Cecembia calidifontis: one gene and its partner. The protein of the gene in region 1 interacts with the protein of each later gene in a pairwise test. Links are inferred from orthologs where the notes say so. Each region holds a gene or a part of one and is shown on either strand. Other genes may lie near its edges. The genes, in order: gyrB and gyrA.

Region 1 (10,777 bases):
AAGAAAGAGTTGGCGGTTATTCATTTGTAAGACTATTAGAGATTAGAAGCGAGTATTTAGAGAGGGCCGAACGTTAAGAATCAGTCCTCTGGATTGATTTAGTGAGGAGCCAGGATGCAGGGTTGGGAATAATATTTTATGAGGTCAGACATTAGAGATAAGATGCAAGTAGTAAGAAATAAGAGACAAGAATCATGAACCAAGTACCAAGTACGATGTACCAAGAATCTATTTTGTTCAAAAGTTCAATGTTCATTCAACTTATGAATCCTTTTAACTTTTGCCTTTTGCCTTGGTTCTTTATACCATGAACTTTGAACACTTATTACAAGCAAGTTTCGTAGACGATCCTACACCTTCCTAAACCGGAAGAAGATACCCAATGGTAAATTCTTGCCATAATTATCCTTTAGGTAGAGTTCTCCGTGCTCTGCATTATCAACATCCCCGAAGTTCGATTGGATCAGGTTGGCCGCAATCATGGAGCTGAAACTCAATGAATACATGTTCAGGATCAGAAAGTGATGGTTTGGGTCCAATAGCTGTGCGCATAGCTTGAGCATTTCATTGATCTGTTCTTCAAGGATCCATTTCTCTCCATCGGGTCCCCGGCCATAAGCCGGAGGGTCCAGAATAATCCCGTGATAGATATTGCCCCTTCTCACTTCCCTGCGTATAAACTTCATCGCGTCATCCACAATCCAACGGATACCATCCAAGCCAGAGGCTTCCATATTGTGTTTGGACCAGGTCACTACCTGCTTGACGGCATCCAAATGGGTAACATCTGCTCCGCAGGCACGTGCCGCTACCGATGCAGCACCAGTATAGGCAAAGAGATTCAGCACTTTCGGGTTTTTGACCGGGAAATTTTTCAGGGTATCTGAGATATAATCCCAGTTGACTGCCTGCTCGGGGAACAATCCTATATGTTTAAAAGAAGTCATGGCTAAGTTTAGTCTCATTTTGAGACCATCAGGATTCCTGTAGCCTACCTGCCAATTGTGAGGGATTTTCTTCAGTTCCTTCCACTGTCCTTTTTCAGGATTGTTTTTTTCCTTGGCAAAATGGGCATGGGAAATTTTTCTCCATTCTTCTTCATGCATGGACTTGTCCCAAATGGCCTGTGGTTCAGGACGGCTTAGGATATATGGGCCAAATCTTTCCAGTTTTTCAAAGCCTCCTGTATCGATCAGTTCATAGTCTTCCCAATGTGAGGGACAAAGTGATAAGATGGTTTCCTTCATGATGCAAAATTAATGGAATAATTGAACTGCATTTTGATTTTAAATTTGGGAATAGATTCGGAACTTAGGGAAAGTTAAATAAATCAGTAAAGAGTTTATGGTTAAGAAGGTTTATTGGTTGACATTTAGTTTGATGCTGTCCTTGCATGTGGTTAATGCACAGTCAGTTTCATCCCTCAAACAAAATGAGGTGGACTACGGAAGGGCATTTCGTTTCAATGCGAAGAGTGATGGGGTCAAAGGTACGCCCTTTTTGTACGACGAACCCAAATCTGCTAAGGTTTCCCTCAAAGGAGGCAAGGTTTATGAAGATATTCCCTTCAATATCCTTCCTGAAAAAGAAGAAGTCTACATTCAGACCGGTGGGGTGGAAAGTGAGCCTTTGGTATTGAAAAACTGGGAATGGCTTCAGACCTTAGAAGATGAACCCAAACTTTTCCGGATGGAGTATATTGATGGGAAACAGAGAATTGTGGAAATTCTTTTTGAAAATGACAAGGAGAAATTTGTAGCACTGCATTCCAAGTACCTGGTTGAGCCTACTGTGCTTAAAGACGGATACACGGGACCGCAATATGATACTTACAAACAGAGCACGCGTTTCTACAGAATTTCAGGACTTTCCAGCAAAGAGTTCAAGACCAATAACTCTGGGATCAAGGAGATTGCGGGACCTAAATACAACGAGGCAATGGCTTTTATCAAATCCAACAATATCAAACCTGACCGTCCTTCAGGGATGAAGCAACTACTTGAGATGATACATAGGTAAAATGGAAGTGCTTTTATAAAAATTCCCAAGGAAATTTGATTCTTGGGAATTTTCGCTTCCGTTAGATTCAAAGATATTTTTCCAAGAGTGCTTCACTTTTTGTCCATAATTTTTCCCTCATGGCCTTGGATAGGGCAGTTTTTGAGGGAGATCCTGGCCTGGAGTTTTTGAAGTAAAATCCATTTTGGGATTCAGGCAATTGAGATTTTGCCAAAAAGATGCTTGTCTTGGCCCCTTCTTGGGCATCGATCATAAAGGGCTTGGCCATCCACCAGAAAAGTTTGAAAATCCCTCCGGCTTCATTTCCAAAGTTTGTTTTCACCACACCAGGGTGGAGGGCATAGGACCTTAATCCATTCTTCCCGAATTTTTCAACAAGGGATTTGGTAAATAGGATGTTAAAAAGTTTGACGTTGGCATAAGCGGTAAACGCGCTATAGGTGTTGTGGGTATAATTCAGATCCTCAAAATTGACTTTCGCTGCCTTATGGGCTTCTGAACTCACATTGATGACCTTAGGATTTCTTGCTTTTAATAGGATAGGCATAAGTTTATTGGTCAATAAAAAATGGCCCAAATGATTGGCGGAAAGTGTGAGTTCAAACCCATCCTTGGTGCTTACTTTTTCCTGAAAAATACCCCCGGCATTGTTGATTAAAATATCCAAATGACCGGTCATTTCTTGAATTTCCAGCGCAGCCTTATTTACTGAATCTAAATCTGCAAAGTCTGTGTAAATAAACCTGACTTTACTTTGCTCATGTGCAGGTAGTTTGGTTATTTCTTCCTGAGCCTTGTCCTTATTTCTTGCCAGAAAAAATACTTCTTTGCAAATAGGAGTCAACTGATGGAAAGTCACTGCCCCAATTCCTGAGGTTGGTCCCGTTATGGCTAATTTCATAGGTGTTTTTATGTAAAAACTATTTTCCATGAATTTGGTTTGGAAATAAAATTCTGTTGATTCAAAGTCTTGCCAAGGATTCCGCAAAAATTTGTACTTTTGGTTCAGAATAATTTTAAAAAATCACCCAAAACAAAAGCCTGAGGGGCTTGATCCCTACTTATGCTTTTGGATATCAGTTAATTAATGAGGACCTCTCATGGAGGTTTTTCACAAAAATAAATTGTCTTGGAGGCGAGTAAACCCTTTATTGATATTGAGCAAGTGCTCAAAAATAAAAATGCCAAGCTGCACAGATGGCTTCCGGGGTTTGTTATCCGGTACATCAAGCGTATCGTGCATGAAAAGGATATCAATGCCGTCATGGCAAAGATCGGACATTTGCAGGGACTGGAGTTTGTACATGCGCTCATCGATGAATTTGGGGTAGAGGTAACCCTTACCGGTGCTGAAAACATACCCTTGGACAGACAGGTAATTTTTGCTTCCAACCATCCTTTGGGAGGCATGGACGGGGTAGCTTTTATGCATGCATTGGGAAAGTACCGTACAGACCTTCGTTTTTTGGTCAATGATATCCTGACCAATATCAAAAACTTTGAACCGATATTTATTCCCGTCAACAAGCATGGAGCCAATAGCCGAGAGGTGACCAAATTGATAGAAGAAACATATGCCGGGGATTATGCGGTCTTGGTTTTTCCGGCAGGACTGGTTTCCAGAAAGCAACCCGGAGGGATCAAAGACCTTACATGGAAGAAAAGTTTTATCTCCAAAGCCAAGCGCTATAAAAAAGATGTGGTGCCTGTTTATATTGAAGGAAGGAACTCTGACTTCTTTTACAATTTTGCCAATTTGCGTAAAAAGCTGGGGATTAAGTCAAATATAGAAATGTTTTACCTGGCTGATGAAATGTTTGCCCAGCGGGGTAAAAAAGTAGTCATTCATATAGGAAAACCAATTTCTTACGATTATTTTGATCAATCAAAAAGTGAAAGTGAATGGGCTGAAGAGGTCAAAAACCTGGTTTACCAAATGGCTGAAAAGAAATAATTATGCAAGCAATTATACCCGCAGTTGATCGTGAATTTTTGAACCGTGAACTTACACCTGATAGGTTTCTTAGGTATACCAACAATGGTAACAATCACATTTATCTGGTGGATTACCACAATGCTCCCAATACTGTAAGGGAAATTGGAAGATTGAGAGAGCTTACTTTTCGGGGAGCAGGGGGAGGAACCGGACTTTCTTTGGATTTGGATGAAAATGACACCAATGAAAACTGTTACCAGCAGCTGATCACCTGGAATCCAGAGGATCAGGAAATTGTAGCGGGATACAGGTTGATAAAATGTAAAAATGCGGGTTTGGATAAGCATGGTCATATCAATCTGTCCACTGCACATCTTTTTTCCTTTTCGGATAGATTTCTGAAAGATTATATTCCTTATACCATTGAGTTGGGCAGGTCCTTTGTCCAGCCTAAGTATCAGCCAAGCGTCGATAATAGAAAAGGGCTGTTTTCTTTGGATAATCTTTGGGATGGTTTGGGAGCTGTGGTCATGCTCAATCCTGACATCAAATACCTTTTTGGCAAGGTAACCATGTATCCACATTATAATAGGGAAGCCAGGGATTTATTGCTTTATTTCATGCACCATTATTTCCCTGATCCGGATCATTTGGTGAGGCCTCTTACGCACCTTGCACTTGGTTATGAGACAGATCCTAAAAATTTTGAAGGAGTATTCGATGGCTTGGATTACAAAGAAGGGTATAAACTGCTCAATAGTAAAATCAGGGCACATGGTGAAAACATCCCTCCCTTAATCAATACTTACATGAACCTTTCCCCGACGATGAAGACCTTTGGCACGGCTCTGAATGATGAATTTGGTGCAGTGGAGGAGACCGGCATATTGATTACTATAGCCGATATCTACGAAAGTAAAAAACACAGGCATTTGGAAACTTTTGAGCGGGATAGGGTGTTTGGAAGCCGATGAAGATGCAGGATAAAAAAACAGTGATTCTTGGCGCAAGTACGAATCCTGAACGTTATGCCTACCTGGCGGCTGAAATGTTGGCGGAGCGAAAAATCCCTTTTGTACCTGTAGGAATAAAAAAGGGAGAAGTCTTTGGTCAGCAAATTTTGGATTTAAAGGAAAAACCGCTGATTCCAGATGTACATACGGTCACCCTTTATCTCGGTCCTCAAAACCAAAAGGAATGGTATGATTACATTCTTTCACTACAACCTAAGCGGATCATTTTTAATCCCGGTACAGAAAATCCCGAATTCTATGGCCTTGCCAAGTCCCATGGCATTGAGGTATGCAGGGCTTGTAACTTGGTTTTGTTAAGTTCGGGACAGTTTTAGATTGAAATTTCTGATTCCATCCTAAATTAGGTGTTTTTTAATCCATTTCGAAAAGGGTGATTTCATCCTTAAAAAATTTTGAAAATGGGGAGAAATTTGAATTTAAATTAGTTATTGGTTCAAAAACCAAAAAGCACTTTTCGAAAGTTTAAAACAGTTGTAACTCATGTGTAAAATGGGTGTGCGCTCTCGATTTTTTTGCGTATTATTACGGGTTGATTATTGAAAGAAAAAACCCCTTTTTTCAGCAAGAAAAAAGTGTTTGAAACTTGTTATGAGCGAAAATAAAGAAGGAAATCAGAAGGATTACTCAGCTGGTAATATCCAGGTATTAGAAGGTTTAGAAGCAGTTAGAAAAAGACCCGCCATGTACATAGGGGATGTGGGCATCAAAGGTTTGCATCACCTGATTTGGGAAGTAGTGGACAACTCCATTGATGAGGCTTTGGCGGGACATTGTGATACCATCCATGTTACTGTCCATGAAGACAACTCAATTACGGTAGAAGATAATGGTAGAGGCATTCCTACCGATATTCACCCAAAAGAAAAAAAATCAGCCCTTGAAGTTGTAATGACCGTTCTACACGCAGGCGGTAAGTTTGATAAAGATACCTACAAAGTTTCAGGAGGTCTCCATGGGGTAGGTGTTTCCTGCGTGAATGCCCTATCTTCCCATCTTAAGGCAACTGTTCACCGTGAAGGAAAGATTTTCGAGCAGGAATACAGTATCGGTGTTCCCCAGTACCCGGTGAGGGAAGTGGGCACTACGGACAAAAGAGGCACCATTATTCACTTCAAGCCGGATCTGAGCATATTTACTGTTGGTGAATATAAATATGAAACCATTGCCAATAGGTTGAGAGAGCTAGCTTTCTTGAATGCAGGCATAAAAATATTCCTCAAGGACATGCGGGAACTCGAAGAGGATGGTACACCAAGGTCCGACATGTTCTATTCAGAAGGTGGATTGGTGGAATTTGTGCAGTATCTGGACGAAACCAGGGAGAAAATTATTGAAACTCCCATTTACATTGATACAGAAAAAAACGGAGTTCCTGTTCAAGTGGCCATGAGCTACAATTCCTCCTATTCTGAGAATGTTGTTTCTTATGTCAACAACATCAATACCTACGAAGGAGGAACACACGTTTCCGGTTTCAGGATGGCTTTGACAAGGACTTTGAAGGCTTATGCCGATAAATCCGGTATGCTGGATAAGCTGAAAATTGACATTTCAGGGGATGACTTCAGGGAAGGTTTGACGGCTGTTATTTCAGTTAAAGTTGCCGAACCTCAATTTGAAGGACAGACCAAAACCAAGCTGGGCAACTCAGATGTACAGGGAGCCGTAAACAGTGCAGTATCCGAGGTACTGCAAACTTGGTTAGAAGAGCATCCTAAAGAAGCCAAGATTATTGTGGGCAAAGTTGTCCTTGCCGCTCAGGCCAGGCATGCAGCAAGAAAGGCCAGGGAAATGGTTCAGAGGAAAAATGTCCTTGGAGGAGGTGGCCTTCCCGGAAAATTGGCTGATTGTGCCAATTCCGATCCTGCGCTTTGCGAACTTTACCTGGTAGAGGGAGATTCTGCGGGGGGGTCTGCCAAACAGGGTAGGGACAGGGATTTCCAGGCAATTTTGCCTTTGAAGGGTAAGATCCTCAATGTGGAAAAGGCGCATGAGCACAAGATCTACGACAATGATGAGATCAAAAATATTTTGACTGCGCTTGGGGTAAAGTTTGGAACTGTCAATGACGAAAAAGAACTTGACCTCTCCAATTTGAGGTACCATAAAATCATCATCATGACGGATGCCGATATTGATGGTTCCCATATCAGGACTTTGATCCTGACTTTATTCTTCCGCTATATGAAGACCTTGATTGAAAAGGGGTATGTTTATATCGCGCAGCCGCCTTTGTACCTACTCAAAAAAGGCAAGGATGAAAGATATTGTTGGACAGAGGAAGAAAGAAAGCGACTGATCAAAGAAATGGCAGGTGAAGGGAAGGAAGAATCAGTCAATATTCAGAGATATAAAGGTTTGGGAGAAATGAACCCTGAACAATTGTGGAGTACTACTATGGATCCTAATACCAGGACCCTGAAGCAGGTAACCATTGAATCTGCGGCGGAAGCCGATCACCTGTTTTCCATGTTGATGGGGGATGAGGTAGCCCCAAGAAGGGAATTCATCGAAAGGAATGCGAAGTATGCCAAGATTGACACTTGATACTTCACCGATCATGGAAAAAGGGGCCGAGTGCCCCTTTTTTTATAATAAATTGTTAAACTTACGTATGATAAATCATGCCGATAGATTGTTAGATTTGCACTAATCAGGAAGGCTTATGAGAGTAGCGACAACAGACAGATTTGATAGTATCATTGAAAGCAGTGACCTGGTCAGCAGGGACTTGAGCTGGTTGAAATTCAATGAAAGGGTGTTGGACCAGTCCAAAAAAGAGCGCAGGTCAATTTTTGAAAAATTGAAGTTTTTGGCCATTACAGCTTCCAATTTGGATGAATTCTTCATGATCAGGGTGGGTTCTCTGTACAATTACCTTGATTATGAAAAAGAAAGGGTAGATTACTCTGGCTTAAGGGAGGAGCCTTTCAAAATGAAACTGATGTTGGAATGCCAGCAATTCCATAAAAGACAACAGGAGCATTTTCTGAAAAATTTACTGCCCAAAATGTCCGAAAGTGGATTCATTTTGAGCAATGTCAGAAACCTGGAACCTGAAGAAAGGGAATATATCAAATCCTATTTCAATAAAGCAGTGTATCCTATGCTTACTCCTATGGTCTTTGACGGTTACCGGACTTTTCCTCTTTTGATGAATAAGCTGCTGATTTTTGGAGTGGTGACCTTAGCCCCTGGGGACAAGAAAGAAAACAGAAAGCTGTCATTTGTACAGATTCCTGCCAATATCCCCCGTTTCTTTGAGATTGAAAGGGAGGACATGGTCGTTTATATTCCTATTGAGGAAGTCATCCGGGAAAATATTGTTTCTCTTTTCCGAAATGTGGATATAGAATCTATCAACCTGTTCAGGATTACCCGTAACGGGGATTTCACTTTGGAGGAAAGTGAGGATATGGATGCTAACTTCCTGGAAGAAGTGAAGCGTAAACTGAACGAGCGAAAGACCGGTAGGGTGGTCCGTATTGAAATTGAAGAGGGTTATTCCAAGTGGATGGTCAGCTTGCTCAAGGAGCGCTGGAACATCAAGGATGACAGCATTTTCAAAGTTGAAAGGGCCAGTATGTTGGATTTCACAGGGCTTTGGCAGGTAATAGGTAATAAGAGATTCAAAGATAAGATTCCACAAATGCCTGCACCTGTTCCTCCGATCTCGTATCCGGAAGACGGTGCTGATGATATTTTTCAGGTACTTAAGAGTAGGGATATCCTGTTGCACCATCCCTATAATAATATTGACCCGATCTTGGACCTGATAGAAAAGGCAGCTGAGGATCCAAATGTGATGGCCATTAAAATGACCATTTACAGGCTGGCCAAAGATTCAAGGATAACGAAGGCATTATTGAGGGCGGCTGAGAACGGAAAACACGTATCCGTACTGTTTGAAGTTAAGGCGAGGTTTGATGAAGAAAACAATATCCGTGAAGCCAAAAAACTGCAAAAAGCAGGATGTTTTGTCATTTACGGTATAAGTAACCTAAAGACCCACACCAAACTCCTTCTAATCGTTAAGAAGGACGACAATATAGTGACCCGTTTTGTTCATTTGGGTTCAGGTAATTATAATGAAGATACGGCAAGGCTGTACACCGATATTGGATTATTGACCACCAATGAAGTGCTTGCCAATGATGTTTCAGAATTCTTCAATGTAATTACGGGACATTCCATGCCTACCGTGTACCAGAATCTGATTACTGCTCCAAGGGACATGAGAAACCAATTGATAGAATTCATTGAGCAGGAGGCTGAAAATGCCAGAAAAGGACTTCCGGCAGGGATATTTATCAAGGTCAATTCATTGGAAGATTCCGAGATCATCTATGCGCTATACAGGGCATCTCAATCCGGGGTTCCTATTAAGTTGATCATTCGGGGGATATGTTGTTTGAGACCAGGAAGAAGAGGTCTCAGCGAAAATATTGAGGTCATTTCGATTGTAGGTGATTTTCTTGAGCATTCCAGGATTTACCATTTCCATAACAATGGAGATACAAGGACCTACGCAGGTTCAGCAGATATGATGGTAAGGAGCTTTGATAAAAGGCTGGAATCTCTTTTCAGGGTTGAAGATCCCCTGCTGGAGAAACAGCTGATGAATATCCTGGCTTACAATCTAAAAGACAATGTAAACGCTTACAGAATGCTTGAGGATGGGACCTATGTTCCAAAATTGCCTCAGGCAGATGAAGAGGAATTCAATGTCCACAAGGAGTTTTTCAACGTGACCGTAGAAGAGGTCATGAAGGTAAAATTGATATGAAGTAAGCCTGATTTCTGAGTATAGGTTCCTACAAAGCCAGATTCGTCTCTATAACCCTGAATGCATTTTGGGCGGTGTAAGACAAGTGGCTTTGTGGGATTTTTTATCTGCTTTCTTTCCATCTGGAATTATAAAAACAAATTTCATTCGCAGTGACTGTTGGTGTTTTAGTTTAAAAGAATAAAGTAGCTCAATGCGAAGAAGTGTGTTTCTTGTTTCTGTTTTTCTTATACAGGACTTGCATTAAACCGTCTTTGAGCCCTACATCAGGCACAATCATTTTTTTCGAATTGGCTGCAGTCATGGCAGCGAGATAAATTTTGGCGGCCGGGATAATGACGTCAGCCCTGTCAGGATTGAGGTTCAGTTTGTTGATCCTTTCTTCATAAGTAAAGGATTCGAGGTATTGCTGGATTTCCTTGATTTTGTCAATTTGGATAAAAGTCTTGTTTTTAGGAGGATTGCTGAGTTCGAAAATTTTGCTGATGTTTCCCCCTGTTCCTATACAGGTGATTTTTTCTTTTTTCCCTATGTGTTCTTCAATAAAGCGGTTCATGCTTTTCCAAACAGAAAGCGGAATATTATCTTCCAATGCCCGGACAGAACCAATTTTGAAGGATTTGGAAGCGATTTTGGTTTTTTTCGAGTAGATGTTCAATTCGGTACTTCCTCCTCCTACATCTATGTGGAGGTAGGATTTGTCATCAATATAGGACCAAAGGGCCAGATTGATCAACTCTGCTTCCAGGTTACCATCAATGATCTGGATTTTCAGTCCGATATCTTCCTTAACTTCTTCCACGATTTCCTTTCCATTTTCCGACTCCCGCATGGCAGATGTAGCGCAGACCATATAGTCATCTACTTCATACAGGTCAATCAAAAGTTTAAAAGCTTTCATCAACTTGATGAATTTTCTTTTGTTCTTGTCAGAAATCTTCTTGTTATGAAAAACGTCTAGTCCCAAGCGTAAGGGAAACCTGAGGTATTCCAGTTTCTTGA
Region 2 (10,928 bases), 120 kb from region 1 along the record:
TGTAATCTCCCTGAATTTTTCAGGGGAAGTATAGTTTTTATTATTTTCCTCCAGGTTAAATCCCATCAAATTGACCTGCATGCCGGCACAATACCTGGCATCAGAAAGGTTATTTACAGAAGAAATTTTGACAAAAGTTCTTAAAGCCATGGGTTTGATAATGAATTTGTGGGCGCTAAGGTAAAAGTTTTCAATCTAAAAACGTATTTTTAGCCCATTGTAAGCAGATGGATATGCGCTATAGGTTATTGTTCAGCATTTTTGTTTTCTTTATTCTGATTGTTTCATGTAGGGAAGTTGAAAATCCGAGATTGGATTTTGGGAAAGATTATCAACCACTTGAGCTTGGGCTGTTCTGGATTTATGATGTGGAGGAAACCATTGTTTTTGGAGAAAATGACAGTCAGACAGAGCAATATTTTTTACGTGATCTCATTGATTACAGTTTCTTCAATGCCCAAAATGAGGAGGTCTTTGTCATAAGGAGGGAACGATCGGATGATAGGCTTAATTGGTTTCCGGTTTCCGGTTATTCGCTCCATTTTAGGGGCAATGCCTTGCTCAGGAACTTTGAAAATCAGATTTCAGTTAATTTGGTCTTACCCCCTAGAGTAGGGGCAAGATGGGATGCCATGGTTTATAATTCTTCTCCAAGAGATGATTTTGAAATCGAGTTTATGGGGAATGTGACCATAGGGGCACAATTCTTTCAGAGGTCGCTCATTGTTAGGCAGGAGGAAGATGATGATCAGATTACTTTCCGCGACAATCGCTATGAGGTCTACACCAGGGGGGTTGGAATGGTAGAACATTATTATGAGGTTTTTACTTATTGTAGTAGAAATGATTGCTTAGGTCAGATGATCAAAGACTCAGGCCGGAAAACACACATGAAAATTTCAACGTATGGCAAATTATAAAACATTACTTATTGTTTTGTTTTTTCTCTTTTTTGGGTTTTCTGCAAATGCCCAGAACAGGTATGCCATACATTATAGATACAAGCCACAGGAGATGTTCAGTTTGGACAACCCCGCTGGATATTTAACAATCTCCTCCATCGAAAGAAGATTGAGACAGAGGATTACCCTTGATAGCCTTGATCTTCCTGTTTCAGAAAAATACATAAAATCGATAATTCCTTTGGTGGACCAAGTGCTTTACCATAGCAAATGGCTGAATGCCTCTGTGGTCATCGCCAATGAAGAGAATTTGGAGAAGATTCAATCTTTGGATTTTGTAAGCTCTGTGGAATTCGTTGCAAGGGGTTTTGTTCCTGAAGGGCGGCAGCTTCAGGCTGTCAATGCCCGTTCGGGTATGAAGGCAAACAAGAAAAAAAATGCCTCAACGGCTGAGGCGCCATTTGATTTTCAGAATGGCTTATTGGGTATTCAAGAAATGCATGAACTGGGATATACGGGTAAAGGGATTACTATAGCCATCTTTGATGCAGGATTTCCGGGTGTGGATCAAATTCCCGCTTTTTCGCATTTGTTTGAGAATAACCAAATCATAGGAACCAGGGACTTTGTACATGTTTGGAACAAAAATGTGTTTTCTAAAAATCAACACGGGACCAACGTGCTTTCCCTTATGGCCTCCAATGATCCTGACTTGCTTGTTGCAGGAGCCCCCGATGCCCATTATATTTTATGCATCACGGAGGAAGTACCCACTGAATTTAGGATAGAAGAATACAATTGGATTAAGGCAGCGGAATATGCCGATAGCTTAGGGGTAGATATCATCAACAGTTCTCTAGGATATTGGGATTTTGATGATCCTGGGATGGATTATTCTTTGGAGGATATGGACGGAGAAACAGCTGTAATATCCAAAGGAGCTACTATCGCTGCTAACAAGGGAATTTTGGTAGTTACCAGTGCAGGAAATTATGGCAATAGAGGAGAGCGGAGTATTACAGCTCCTTCTGATGCTAAAGGAATCTTATCGGTTGGCGCAACCAATATGGGTATGGACAGGGCCTCATTCAGTTCCCAGGGACCTACGGCAGATGGAAGGATAAAGCCTGAGGTAAGTACTTTTGGTGAGCAGGTTTGGCTTATCCGTAGTACCGGAAATTTGGGAAGATCCAGCGGAACTTCTTTTTCTGCCCCTCAGATAGCGGCTTTTGCGGCGGGCTTATGGCAAGCTAGACCGGAATGGACAAAGGAAAAGCTGATTGAAGAAATTTTAAAAAGCAGTTCTCAGGCAGAGGATCCTGATAATTGGTTAGGATACGGGATACCCAATTTTGCCAAGGCATATTATGGCCCTGTATTAGGAGGGATTACCGTTGAAGAGCAGGAATGGAAAATTTATCCCAATCCCCTCAAGGGTTCAGAACTTTTTATACAATTCGGAAATTCCGAGCAAGGGGAGTTTGCTCTCCTTGATTTGAAGGGGAGGGTGATGAAACAGGCATCTTTGAGCAGGGGGAGCCTTAGGGACCCATTTGAGGTGGAGATTCCAGAATTGCCTTCCGGTATTTATATAGTCGAAGTGCAGTCCGGATCGGATATAAAGCGGACAAAATTGATGAAATGGTAGGCTGCGATCTGTATTTTTCTTTTTTTTGCAGCCTGATATAAATAATCCCTCATGTCAATCAAAATAGCCCCCTCTATCTTAGCGGCAGACTTTGCCAATCTTCAAAAAGAAGTTGAAATGCTTAACGCCTCTGAGGCAGATTATATCCATGTAGACATCATGGATGGCGTTTTTGTACCCAATATTTCATTTGGATTTCCTGTGACAGAAGCCATCAAGAGACATGCAAAGAAACCTTTGGATGTACATTTGATGATTGTGGATCCGGACCGGTATCTGGAAGAATTCAAAAAAGCAGGGGCAGAAATCATTTCTGTTCATTATGAGGCCTGTGTTCATTTACATAGGACGCTACAGCATATCAGATCCTTAGGATGTAAAGCCGGAGTAGCCGTTAATCCGCACACCCCTATCGAACATTTGGAAAATATTCTGGAAGAAGTGGATATGGTATTACTGATGTCTGTCAATCCGGGCTTTGGAGGGCAGAAATTTATTCCAAATACCATTTCAAAAGTTAGAAGACTGAGCAAAATGATTGCAGAAAAAGGTCTAAATACCCTGATTGAAATCGATGGGGGGGTAAATCAGGCCAATGCCCCCTTGCTTGTGGAAGCGGGAGCCAATGTCCTGGTTGCAGGTAATTTTGTGTTTTCTTCGGAAAATCCAATCCTAACTATTAAAAACTTAAAAAACCTTCAATAGGATTGGATGGTTTGGCGGATTTGTTACCTTTTATGGGTAATATTTGCCTTTTAACAAGTTTTAGGGCATTGTTTTTGTGGTTTTTCTTGTGAATTTGAATTTAATGCTATTTATTGAAAATTGAATTCAAAAAAAATATACAACAAAAACCAATTATTGCAATGAAAAAGCTATTCTTACTTGCCTTCCTGATGTTAGGGATTTTCAGTGTTCAGAGTTTTGCCCAGGATGAAAGCGAAGAATTGACAGAGGAGGAAATGCTGAAGTATGCGGCCATGGAGGCAAAGGTACAGGCCTTTATCAAGGAAAAACAAACCACGATGGAGGAAATGATCAAAAACAATGAAGCCTTAGGAGGCGGTGCCCGGTACAATGAAATCAAAGGTGCTTGGGGGAAAGAGGATAAATTGGCTGAAATTGAAATCACCGAAGAGGAGAGGGCTGCTTTCGCAGAGATTCAGTCCTACATAGACGCTATCGGTGATGAGGTAAAGGAATACATGACTGGATTGATCATGGACCAGGAAGTTTTGGGTGCCGCTACCTACAATAAAGTAAGGAGAGCAATGAATGCAGATCCGGCAGTAAAAGAAAAAATAAACTCATTGGTCGCAGAACTGAAGGAGAACGGTGAGGAAAATTCTGCACAGAACTAAAATTGATTTTAAGGTAACTGGTAAAAAAAGGTCCCAATATTCGGGGCCTTTTTTGTTTTTTAGGATGTATAATTTTTAATTTCGGTTTCGTTAATACAGATATGAAAAAAGCACCCGTATTTTTAATTCTTTTTTTCCTTTTTGGGGCTGCTATTGCCCAGGATGATATTTTTGGAATTGACACCAAGGCAAGGACAAAAAACAGAAAAGCTCAAAGTGATGTGGGGAATTTTACCCGTAATCTCATCAGCAATATCAGTTTTGAATTTTCGGGTGGTGGAGCTTATCATGTGCCTGTAATCGACTTCAATTCCGAACAGCCGGGCCAATATCCTATTGTTCAGTACAGGAACTTGGAAGAACCTAGGGAATTGACCTCGGAAGATACGATTAGATTTAGGGGCAATGGCATGGCCTATCCAATTAATCTTGGAGTAAGGATCAATGTCTTTAATGCTCTGACAATAGGTGGTGGTTATGGTAGGGAATTCGGTCGGCTTTCTTCTCTTAAAGGAAATGATTATGAGTTTCTGTTTGAAAACAGAAATTACACCTTTGATAAAGTTTATGCCAATGTGGGACTGGTACTTTATGATGCGAGAAAAAGAGCCAAATACCTGAATTGGAGATATAGGCGATATGCTTCATCCAATTTTTACATGCAATCAGAGAAGAATCAAAGGATCCGTCAAAACTATCCCTGGAGATTTTTATTGGATGCAGAATTTGGAAATGTCATTATCCGGAAATCCTTTGATGAAAGGTTGCTGACCAATAATCAGACTTTTTACAGTGTGGGATTAAGAATAGAAAGGGAGTTTTCAGAATACACACGTTTCTTTGTCAGGGGTGGGGCTGAATTCAGAAATTTTATTTTTCAGGCGGAAAATTTAGCAAGTTTTCAGGATTTGAGACAAAATCTTTATGTGGCCCAGGTTGGCCTATCTATCAATCTTCCGGGAACCAAGCGTTGCAAGGTCCAGGGTTGTGGGGTGGTAATGAAGCACTTACATGATGGAGTGGAATATAGGGGAAGTTCAATTTTCAGACTTCAGAACCGAAAGATTGGGCAGTGGTATTAAATGCTGCCCTTTAAGCTTTCCAATCACGGAATAAGCTGTTTCAAAAGCGTTTTCTTTTTATTAACTTGCCAGCTTATTGAGTACGAACAAAAAATATGGCGCAAGGAGAAAACGAGAACATTATACCAATTAACATAGAGGAAGAAATGCGTGGTGCCTACATCGACTATTCGATGTCGGTAATTGTTTCCAGAGCGCTTCCGGATGTCCGTGACGGACTCAAACCAGTTCACAGAAGAATACTTTTTGGAATGCAGGAACTGGGAGTTTTGCACAATAAGCCTTTTAAGAAATCAGCTAGAATTGTAGGGGAAGTGCTTGGTAAGTACCACCCACACGGTGATTCTGCAGTATATGAAACCATGGTACGTATGGCCCAGCCTTGGTCCTTGCGGTATCCATTGGTGGATGGTCAGGGTAACTTTGGCTCGATAGATGGAGATAATCCGGCTGCGATGCGTTATACCGAAGCTAGGCTGAAACGCATAGCAGAAGAGTTGTTGATTGACATCAATAAAGAAACGGTAGATTTCCAGCTCAACTTCGATGACTCCCTAAAGGAGCCTGTTGTTCTTCCTGCTAAAATTCCAGCACTCTTATTAAATGGTGCTTCTGGAATTGCAGTAGGTATGGCGACCAATATGGCACCTCACAATCTGGGTGAAGTTGTGGACGGGATCATTGCCTATATTGACAACAGGGATATTACTGTATCTGAATTGATGCAGCATATCATTGCTCCTGACTTCCCAACTGGGGGTATTATTTATGGCTATAATGGTGTTAAGGCTGCTTTTGAAACTGGCCGCGGTAGGATTATTCTTCGCGGAAAGGCAGAAGTGGAGACCAAAGACAGCGGTAAAGAGGCTATCATCATTTCAGAAATCCCTTATTTGGTCAATAAGGCCAACATGATAGAGAAGACGGCCCAGCTGATCACTGAAAAGAAAATAGAAGGAATTTCCGCCATCAGGGATGAATCTGACCGTCAGGGAATGAGGATTGTTTATGAACTGAAAAGGGATGCCATACCCAATGTGGTATTGAATAACCTTTATAAACAAACACAGTTACAGACATCATTCTCAGTTAATAATGTGGCCTTAGTAAAAGGAAGGCCGCAAACCTTGAACCTGAAAGACATGATTACCCACTATGTCAATCACAGGCATGAAGTGGTGGTCAGAAGAACTGAATACGAATTAAAAGAAGCCGAGAAGAGGGCTCACATCCTGGAAGGTTATCTGATAGCCTTAGACAATCTAGATGAGGTGATTTCTTTGATCAGAAGCTCAAGAGATCCGGAGACCGCAAGGAATGGCTTGATGGAGCGCTTTGGCCTAAGTGAAATTCAGGCCCGTGCGATCCTCGACATGAGGTTGCAACGTCTGACAGGTATGGAGCGGGAGAAGATCCAAGAGGAATACAAAGAGATCATGCTGTTGATTGAAGATCTAAAAGATATCCTTGGGAGCGAAGAAAGAAGGATGCAGATTATCAAGGATGAATTGTCTGAAATGAAAGAGCGTTACAATGACGAAAGAAGAACCGTCATTGAGCACAACGCTGAGGATTTCAGTTACGAAGACATGATTCCAAATGAAGAAGTGGTCATTACCGTATCTCATCAAGGTTATATTAAGAGGACTTTGTTGACAGAATATAGGACACAAAGTAGAGGTGGAGTGGGTTCCAGAGGTGCGGCTACCAAAGAGGATGATTGGACAGAATACTTGTTTACTGCTTCCACGCATAATTATCTGCTGATTTTTACAGATCACGGAAAATTATTCTGGTTGAAAACCTATGCCATTCCAGAAGGATCAAAAACTTCGAAAGGAAGACCCATTCAGAATTTGATCAATATAGAACCTGAAGACAAAATCAGATCTATCATACAGGTAGGAGATTTGAATGACGAGGATTATGTCAATAATAACTTCCTAGTGATGGTCACCAAGCAGGGGGTAATCAAAAAGACGACTTTGGAACAATACTCCAGGCCAAGGTCCAACGGTATTATTGCTCTCAATATCAGGGAAGATGACCAGTTGCTTCAGGTGGATATGACCAATGGGGATTCCCATATTATCATCGCGGCAAAATCAGGAAGGGCTATCCATTTCCACGAATCCACAGTCAGGCCGATGGGCAGGACAGCGACGGGTGTGAAGGCCATAACGTTAAGTGATGTTAAAGACGAAGTTATTGGCATGGTATGTGCTTCAAGAGAAGATGCAAGCCTGCTGGTAGTTTCCGAGAAAGGATATGGCAAGAGGTCACCTTTAGAAGAATACAGAATTACCAATAGGGGAGGAAAAGGAGTGAAGGCCATGAATATTACCGAAAAGACTGGTAATTTGGTGGCCATCAAAGAAGTGGTAGATTCAGATGATTTGATGATCATAAATAAGTCAGGAATCACTATCCGGACTCCGGTTTCAGAACTTAGGGTGATGGGACGGGCCACCCAGGGTGTACGTCTGATCAAACTCAGTGAAGGGGATGAAATATCCTCAGTAGAAAAAATTAAAAAAGATGAGGAGGAGGAAGAACCGTCTGCCGCTCCTCAAAATGAATAGAGCTTAAACATTACCAAACAATTAGCAAAATTAAACGCAAATGAAAAAGTTAATTCTATCGTTGGCATTGGTTGTGGCTGCATCCACTGCTTTTGCACAAAAGAAGGTTGTCAACTCAGCTGATAGGAACTTCAAGAAAGGAGATCTGGAAGCTGCGATGAACGATATCCAAGCTGCTTTGGAGAACCCTGAGACAATGAATGATCCCAATACAACTTTGGTTAAGGCTAAAATTTTAACCAAAATGTTTGAATTGGATGAAGATATGGCAGCATCTACTGTCAAAACTGGAAGATCCGCTTTGGAGGCATTCGATAAAACCATGTCTATGGTCGGAAATGACAAAAACAGCAAAATCGGGAAAGAAGTCTATAAAGAAGAGGTACCTGGTCTTCCTGATAACTTAAGGCCATTCTCAAAAATGACGCTTAGAAATTCTGCTTTCAACAAAGCACTTCAAGCTTATGAAGAGGATGATTATTCCATGTCTTATGAATTCTTCAATCTTGTTTCAGAAATTGACCCAGCTGACACCACAGCACACTTCAATGCAGGATACTTGGCTTACCAAGAGCTAGGCAAAACAGAGGATGCCAAAAAGCATTTCAAGGCTTTGATTGAAGTTCCTGAATATAACAAGTTGAATACTTATTACTTCCTGATCCAAATCGCAAGTGCAGAAGACCAGGATCCAGAGCAGGCTTATAAATATGTGATTGCGGCTAGAAAAGACTTCCCTGAGGATAAAACTTTATCGGAGTTTGAGGTTCAATTATTGCTTCAAATGAACAAAATGGAAGAAGCCATGGCTTCTGTGAAGGAGGCTTTGAAGGATGATCCAAATAATTCAGGCTTGCTTTTGAGATACGGCTACCTATTGGAGCAATCTGGAGATTTGGATGGCGCTTTGGAGCAATACAAGAAATCTGTTGAAGTAAATCCAGACTTTTTTGAAGGTAATTTTTATACTGGAGCAATTTTATTGGAACAAGCTAGAAAAATTTTAGCTGAAATCAATGAACTTTCAGATGATGAATGGGAGAAAAGAGCACCTGAAATGGGGATGAAAGCAGACTCATATTATAAAGATGCCATTCCTTATTTTACTAAAGCTTCTGAACTTAGGGATGGACAAGCATCTGGCGAAGTTTTGGAATTATTGTTTCAAATTCATACAAGGTTGAAAAATACTGCTGAAGCAGAAAAATATAACCAAAGGTTAATTAGTATATTCGGCCCCAATTGGATGGAAAGATAAAATAAAAACTAAAGGCTCAATGGTGAACATTGAGCCTTTAGTTTTTTGTAAAAAAAGTTGCATTTTTGATTTTTTTTTTTACCTTTATTTTTCACTAAATAATCATAATAAAATGAAAAAAACTTTAATTATTCTATCTTTGTTTCTAATTGTAGGAACTGGATTTTCTGTTTTTGCCGCGGACTGTATGCAGGCTAGTTCAATTGGTTGTTTTGACAGGTTTGGGACATTTTACCCAAATGATATTAAGGGATTAACTCCTGTTCCACCAAGACCTAATCCGCAACAGTAAATTTAAATTGATTGGCTGCCTGTATTAGGCAGCCAATTTTTTTGAACAGTCTTTAACGATATAACCCTTTTTTGTTAAGGATAATTAATGGTATTAAAAAATAATTATGAAATATGAATAAATTTATTCTCTTTATTGTTTTAATTTTTATTAGTTGTAAAGATGAAAATCCTGTAAATGAAAAAATATTAACTTCAAAAAAAATAATCTTTAACGAGTTGATAAATCCACAAAAAATTTTTTTAAAAGGTGATTACATTATTGTTTTTGAAAGAAATGGTATACCAGAAGATAAAGCACCTATTCATTTAATAGATTTAATCGAATTTAAATATAAAACTTCCTGTGGAAAAATTGGTTTTGGCCCTGGGGAGTTGCCAGATGCCCATAATTTTGATTTTGGGTTTAACGATTCGACTTTTTGGGTGTATAGCGCTTTAGATAAAAAAATAAATGAGTTTAGTTTGTTTTTTTATAATGACCTTGCGTTAAACCAAATTAAACAATCTGAGCAATTTTATAAAGTTTATTCCGCACTTTTCTCAGAGGAAGAAAAATTCATTGGACTTCAAGTAGATTCCCCTCATAGATTTATTGAGTTTGATATTTTAAATGGACAAGAAGAAGGTTTTGGTAAATTAAAAAATTTCACGGATTTGAAAATTGAAGACTCTTTTCTTCTTTCTCAGTTGAATATGGGCTGGTTTGGATCTTCTCAAAATAAAAGTATTTTTGCTGTAGCATATAATTTTTTTCCTGTTGTTGAAATTTTTCATAAAGAGACACAGGAGTTTTATTATTTTATAAAAGACGAATCTTTTAAACCTAAATTTAAAATTCAAGGAAACACGGGAAATGATTTTATTTTTTGGGATTTGAACTCACCCTATCAGTTCAGAGATATTTGGATTACAGATAAACATATCTTTGCTTTATTTGGAGGCTATAGTGAAAATCAGATCCAAAAACAATCCACTGTAGCAAAACAGGTCTATAAATTGAGCTTAAAAGGTGAGTTAATAGAAATTTACAATTTGGACAGATCAATTAATAATTTTGCAGTCAATAATTCCGAAGATTTGATAATAGGCCTTACAACAGATGAAAATCCTGGAATCGCTATATTTGAAATAAATGATAATGCAGTCCCCAAGTAAACTGTTGAAGCCCGGTTTTTTTTTAGTTTTTCAAAAATGGGTGGAAAATCCTTTTTACATCAAACGGTTATTAAGATCATTTAACAGCTTACAAAACCCATTGATATAAAAATCAGTTTTAATTCTTAATTCATTGCCGTAGATTTCCCCAAATTGACAGATTATGAGAAACCCAAAATGGTGGCTATTTAGCTTTGTTTATTTTATTTCCATTTTATCCTTCGCCCAAACCACACCTTCATCTGTTATTTACCATGATTTATTGCGGTTTAAAGAGACCAAAAGGGTACTTTATGTAGCAGCACACCCAGATGATGAAAATACCAGATTGATAGCCTATTTGGCCAATGCAGAGCATGCTGACGTAGCCTATTTGTCACTCACCAGGGGTGATGGGGGTCAGAACCTTATCGGAAAAGAGCTTGGCATTGAGTTGGGTTTGATCCGAACGCATGAACTTTTAAGGGCAAGGGAAACCGATGGGGGAAGGCAGTTTTTCAGCCGCGCCCTGGATTTTGGTTTTAGCAAAAATCCTGATGAAACCTTTAACAACTGGGACAGGGAAAAATTGCTTTCTGATGTGGTCTGGATTGTAAGGAATTTCCAGCCTGATATCATAATCAACCGTTTCAATACTATTCCGGGA

What was found.
Region 2: the proteins of gyrB (region 1) and gyrA interact in binary tests that used the Escherichia coli proteins (3 or more experiments, as listed by UniProt). The link is inferred for Cecembia calidifontis from one-to-one orthologs.

Annotation. Positions count from the first base shown.
Region 1 is NZ_SGXG01000001.1:3,112,932-3,123,708, forward strand. What follows is about bases 5,081-8,056. They hold gyrB (DNA topoisomerase (ATP-hydrolyzing) subunit B), read left to right. Parts: upstream 5,081-5,577; coding sequence 5,578-7,536; downstream 7,537-8,056. Other genes in these bases: BC751_RS13445 (CoA-binding protein), read left to right, coding at 5,081-5,303; ppk1 (polyphosphate kinase 1), read left to right, coding at 7,655-8,056. In the rest of the region: BC751_RS13415 (aspartate aminotransferase family protein), read right to left, coding at 1-24; BC751_RS13420 (class I SAM-dependent methyltransferase), read right to left, coding at 351-1,247; BC751_RS13425 (hypothetical protein), read left to right, coding at 1,345-2,019; BC751_RS13430 (SDR family NAD(P)-dependent oxidoreductase), read right to left, coding at 2,087-2,920; lyso-glycine lipid O-acyltransferase GlsA, read left to right, coding at 3,149-3,973; glycine N(alpha)-acyltransferase GlsB, read left to right, coding at 3,976-4,929; more of BC751_RS13445, read left to right, coding at 4,926-5,080; more of ppk1, read left to right, coding at 8,057-9,775; BC751_RS13460 (Ppx/GppA phosphatase family protein), read right to left, coding at 9,966-10,777. UniProt on the Escherichia coli protein: DNA gyrase negatively supercoils closed circular double-stranded DNA in an ATP-dependent manner to maintain chromosomes in an underwound state.
Region 2 is NZ_SGXG01000001.1:2,995,431-3,006,358, forward strand. The notes cover bases 4,705-7,831. They hold gyrA (DNA gyrase subunit A), read left to right. Parts: upstream 4,705-5,088; coding sequence 5,089-7,575; downstream 7,576-7,831. Other genes in these bases: BC751_RS12980 (hypothetical protein), read left to right, coding at 4,705-4,993; BC751_RS12990 (tetratricopeptide repeat protein), read left to right, coding at 7,616-7,831. Also shown: trpF (phosphoribosylanthranilate isomerase), read right to left, coding at 1-150; BC751_RS12960 (hypothetical protein), read left to right, coding at 234-920; BC751_RS12965 (S8 family serine peptidase), read left to right, coding at 907-2,550; rpe (ribulose-phosphate 3-epimerase), read left to right, coding at 2,602-3,255; BC751_RS12975 (hypothetical protein), read left to right, coding at 3,417-3,911; more of BC751_RS12980, read left to right, coding at 4,013-4,704; more of BC751_RS12990, read left to right, coding at 7,832-8,833; BC751_RS22075 (hypothetical protein), read left to right, coding at 8,946-9,125; BC751_RS13000 (BF3164 family lipoprotein), read left to right, coding at 9,239-10,282; BC751_RS13005 (PIG-L family deacetylase), read left to right, coding at 10,446-10,928. UniProt on the Escherichia coli protein: A type II topoisomerase that negatively supercoils closed circular double-stranded (ds) DNA in an ATP-dependent manner to maintain chromosomes in an underwound state.